Regions from separate parts of the Idiomarina abyssalis genome, predicted to be linked through region 2. Evidence: predicted binding sites of a transcription regulator. Region 2 holds the regulator's gene; the other holds the start of a gene.
What was found. Region 2 encodes MetJ, which represses methionine synthesis genes. Its sites were predicted from a motif close to TAGACGTCTAGACGTCTA; they were not measured.

Region 1 (2,459 bases), 430 kb from region 2:
TGAGGAAGCCGTTGATGTTGCCCGGCATCAGGTTGCTGATTTGCTCAATGCCGACGCGCGCGAAATTGTGTTTACCTCCGGCGCGACCGAGTCGGATAACCTGGCAATAAAAGGTGCGGCTCAGTATTACTCGGCTAAAGGCAAGCATATCATTACGCTGAAAACTGAACACAAGGCAGTATTAGATACTTGCGCTCAGTTAGAAAAAGAAGGTTTTGAAGTTACTTACCTGGACGTTGGCAGCGACGGACTGCTGGATATGGATCTGTTCCGCTCAGCTCTGCGTGAAGATACAGTCCTGGTAAGCGTTATGCTGGTTAATAACGAAGTTGGCGTTATTCAGGACATTGCTGCTATTGGGCAACTTTGTCGTGAAAACGGCACCTTATTCCACGTTGATGCTGCCCAGGCTTCCGGCAAAGTTTCTATGGATATGGCTGAGTTGCCGGTCGACTTAATGTCTCTTTCTGCTCACAAAATGTATGGTCCTAAAGGTATTGGGGCGCTCTATGTGCGTCGTACGCCCAGAGTTCGGTTACTTGCGCAAATGCATGGCGGCGGTCACGAACGGGGTATGCGTTCAGGTACCTTACCAACACACCAGATTGTCGGCATGGGTGTTGCGGCTGAAATTGCGCGTAATGAGTTGGAGCTGGAGCCTGTGCGGGTTAAAAACCTGCAGCGGCGGTTATGGAAGGGTGTTAGTCAGTTAGAAGGTGTAACCCTGAATGGCTCTGACCAGCAACGGGTTCCGCATATTACCAATATCAGCTTTGCCGGAGTTGATGGTGAACTGCTGCTAATGGCGTTAAAAGATCTTGCGCTTTCGTCGGGCTCGGCCTGCACGTCGGCCAGCGTTGAACCTTCGTATGTGCTGAGAGCATTAGGCGTTGAACATGAGCTGGCAATGAGCTCATTGCGCTTTAGTATTGGCCGTTACACGTCCGAAGACGATATCGACAGTGCAGTAGAGCTTATCCACCGCACTATCGGTACCTTGCGAGGGGCTGCTTAGTCTTTCAGCAGGCCGGCAAAGGTTTTGCGGAACTTAGCCAGCTTAGGTGAAATGACCGCCTGACAATACGGGTTTTCCGGGTTTCTGGCGTAGTAGTTTTCGTGGTAATCCTCCGCCGGATAAAAGGTCCCTAACTCGGTGACTTCCGTTACTATAGGCGCTGCAAATGCATCGTCAGCCTCTAGCTCAGCAATAATTTTCTCGGCTTCTCGTTTTTGCTCGTCATTATGATAGAAAATCGATGTGCGATATTGCGTGCCAACATCGTTACCCTGGCGATTCACCTGAGTCGGATCGTGCAGGGTGAAAAAGATTTCTAAGATTTGACGGTAAGAGATCTGCTCCGGATCGTACTGGAGTTGAGCGACTTCTGCGTGGCCCGTGTTTCCCGTGCAAACTTGTTCGTAAGTGGGGTTTGGCGTATGACCACCCGTGTAGCCGGATTTAACCGACTGAATGCCTTTTACCTGAAGGAAGGCAGACTCAACACACCAGAAGCAGCCGCCGCCCAGAGTAGCTTGTTGGTATTCATTGTTCGCCATGTCAGAACTCCTTATCGTCAAATAGACGTCTATATGGCTAATTTGTTTTAGCATCCTAGCTGAGAATAAGTGAAAAAACAATCACTGGGTATTCGATTTCTGCGCTGATCTCACGTATAATCCGCGCGACTAATTTATCCCTTTATTTTATTGGAGTTTATAACCATGGCTTTAGAGCGCACTCTATCAATTATCAAGCCTGATGCAGTTGCAAAAAACTTAATCGGCGCTATCTACAACCGTTTTGAATCTGCTGGCCTACGCATTGTCGGTGCTAAAATGATGCACTTAAGCAAAGAGCAGGCGGAAGGTTTCTACGCTGAACACAAAGAACGTCCTTTCTTTGGCGCTTTGGTTGAATTCATGACTTCAGGTCCTATCGTTGTTCAGGTTCTTGAAGGTGAAGACGCTGTGCGTAAAAACCGTGACATTATGGGTGCTACGAATCCTGCAGAAGCACTGGCAGGAACTATCCGTGCCGACTATGCTGAAACTATAGACGAAAATGCGGTACACGGTTCAGATGCAACTGAATCTGCTGCGCGCGAAATCTCTTACTTCTTCAGCGACGAAGAAGTTTGCCAGCGCACTCGTTAAGACGTAAGAAAATATAGCCTGACGGGAACGTCAGGCTACATCAGAACACTGGAGCTTTATGACCAACGCAATAGATAAAAAAGTGAACTTACTCGACCTGAATCGTGAGGGAATTAAAGAATTCTTTCGTGAAATGGGTGAGAAACCGTTTCGTGCCGAACAGGTTATGAAATGGCTGTATCACTTTTGTGTCGATGACTTTGATGAGATGACGAATCTCAATAAAGCTTTGCGTGAAAAGCTCAAGCAAGTAGCCGAGATTCGCGCACCTGAACTTCGTGAACAACAGCAGTCGTCAGATGGCA
Region 2 (2,459 bases):
TAAACAGAACCACTTCGGACAAAGACGTGAAAACTTTGCCGCGGGGCTGCGTATTCTGGAACTGACCAATGCGGGTTTGCTGGTTTTCTACTTTTAAGCTGGAACGTACCGATATGACCATGCGTTGACGGTCGACCGGCTGAAAGGTTCTTGGGTGCAGAACCGGGCTGCCAAGTCTTGCCAGTTCCTCGGCTTCGGTCCAGTCCAGTGTGGGCAAACTGACGACACGTTCAACTTTACGAGGATCCGCCGAGTAAACACCGGCAACGTCTTTCCATATGGTGACCTGGCGAGCATCAAGCAAGCTACCCACCAGCGTAGCTGAGTAGTCACTGCCGTTGCGACCCAGAGTCAAGCTTTCGCCGTTTAAGCCACGGGCAATAAAGCCGGTAACAATAAAGCGGGTGCCGGAATGAGGAGCTACCCGCAGTAGTAGCTTTTCACGGGAGTGCTCAACCTGAATCACAGGCTCTGGAGCATCCGCTGCCAGTAAGAAGTCGCGGGCATCAATGTGGTCGGCCCGGGTGCCCTGTTTTTGCAGCAGCGCAGATAATAAGCGTGCCGACCAAAGTTCACCGTAGGACAGCAGCTCGGCGTTATGAGCAATGTCTTCGTCACCGGCTAACCAACGACGCCAGCGAGTGAAGTCCTGTTGTGACTGTTGCAGCAATTGCTGTTGTAAATCGCCACTTAATAATTCAGTGATAAGCCCTTGCTGAAAATTCTCCAGCTGATCGAGCAGAATACTGGCGGTATCGCCCGGCTGCGGTTTGGCGTTTATAATAGCCAGAATACGATTGGTCGTATCACCAGCGGCGGAAACCACGACAAGATCGCTCGCGCCGGCGTATTCCGTTACAATGCGGGCCACACGTCGATAGCAAAAGGCGTCGGCAAGACTGCTTCCGCCAAACTTGTGTACCTGAACACTGTCGGCAACGGCCTGCTTTTGCTCCTCTGTGAGCTGTGTTGTTGTCATTCCGCCTTCCTTAACTACTCGCATGGATTGGGTTACTGCTACTAAGGCTAAAATATTGTCAGACAAATGTCAGCAACTTTTAGCCATCTAGACGGATAAAATTTGACGGGGTCGCTCAGTCGGGTACAATTCATTACAACTTACAGGGTTTTGTCTGACATCAGAGTAATGAATATGAAATGGAACGGCGAATACATTTACCCGTATGCTGAACACGGTCGTAAGAGTCAGCAGGTTAAGAAAGTTACGGTCTCAATTCCTACTCGGGTATTAAAAGTACTGACTGATGAGCGGACCCGTCGCCAAATCAATAATTTGCGTCATGCTACCAACAGCGAACTGCTGTGTGAGGCGTTTTTACACGCTTTTACCGGTCAGCCGCTGCCCGAAGATGAAGACTTACAAAAATCGAATTCGAATAAAATACCCAAAGCCGTGCGGGAAGAGCTGGAAGCCAGAGGCTTGCCCATCCCGACGGATGACGAATTGGACGATTAATCCTGCATATAATTTTCTGGTAAATCGATTTTCGCCGCGCCGGATTTCACGGCGGCTTCAGCAACGGCGCGAGCCACACGTTGGCACAAGCGTGGGTCGATAGGCTTAGGAATAATGTAGTTGCGGCCGAAGTTTAATTCTTTGACATCGGCTGCTTTTAGCACGGAATCGGGCACGGGCTCTTTCGCCAGCTGACGAATGGCCTCTACCGCTGCCACCTTCATTTCATCGTTAATGGCTGTTGCCCGCACATCTAATGCTCCGCGGAACATAAAGGGAAAACAGAGTACATTGTTCACCTGGTTCGGATAGTCCGAACGGCCAGTTCCCATAATTAAGTCGTCCCGTGCTGCCATAGCAACTTCCGGTTTAATTTCCGGATCAGGGTTTGAGCAGGCAAAAATAACCGGGTTAGGCGCCATTAGCTTCAGCTCTTCCGGGCTGAGCAGGTCAGGGCCTGAAACGCCGACAAAGATATCAGCACCCTCAATAACATCTTTTAGCGTGCGCTTATCGGTATTGTTAGCGAACAGTTGCTTGTATTCGTTTAAGTCATCACGGCGGGTGTGAATAACGCCTTTAGAATCGAGCATATAAATGTGTTCGCGCTGTGCACCGCATTTAATCAGAAGCTCCATACAGGCAATTGCTGCTGCGCCGGCACCGAGACAAACAATGCGTGACTCGGCCAGTTTTTTGCCCTGAATTTCCAGCGCGTTAAGCATACCGGCTGCGGTAACAATGGCAGTACCGTGTTGGTCGTCATGGAATACCGGTACATTGCAGCGTTCTATTAAGGCCTGCTCAATTTCAAAACACTCAGGCGCTTTAATGTCTTCTAAGTTAATACCGCCAAAGGTATCAGCAATGTTGGCAACCGTATTGATAAAGTCCTGTGTGGTACGGTGACTGACTTCAATATCAATGGAATCCAGCCCGGCGAAGCGCTTGAACAAAAGTGCTTTACCTTCCATGACCGGTT

Region 1: msrA (peptide-methionine (S)-S-oxide reductase MsrA) is a predicted target of MetJ. The motif match lies at 1,580-1,597, and genes of this name have one in related genera.

The regions. Positions count from the first base shown of each region.
Region 1 covers NZ_CP081832.1:2,006,176-2,008,634, reverse strand. The annotation lists gene K5X84_RS09705 (IscS subfamily cysteine desulfurase) at 1-1,015, shown strand, start outside; gene msrA (peptide-methionine (S)-S-oxide reductase MsrA) at 1,012-1,557, opposite strand; gene ndk (nucleoside-diphosphate kinase) at 1,723-2,154, shown strand; gene rlmN (dual-specificity RNA methyltransferase RlmN) at 2,213-2,459, shown strand, end outside.
Region 2 covers NZ_CP081832.1:2,440,744-2,443,202, reverse strand. The annotation lists gene K5X84_RS11735 (bifunctional aspartate kinase/homoserine dehydrogenase II) at 1-979, opposite strand, end outside; gene metJ (met regulon transcriptional regulator MetJ) at 1,154-1,477, shown strand; gene K5X84_RS11725 (malic enzyme-like NAD(P)-binding protein) at 1,474-2,459, opposite strand, start outside.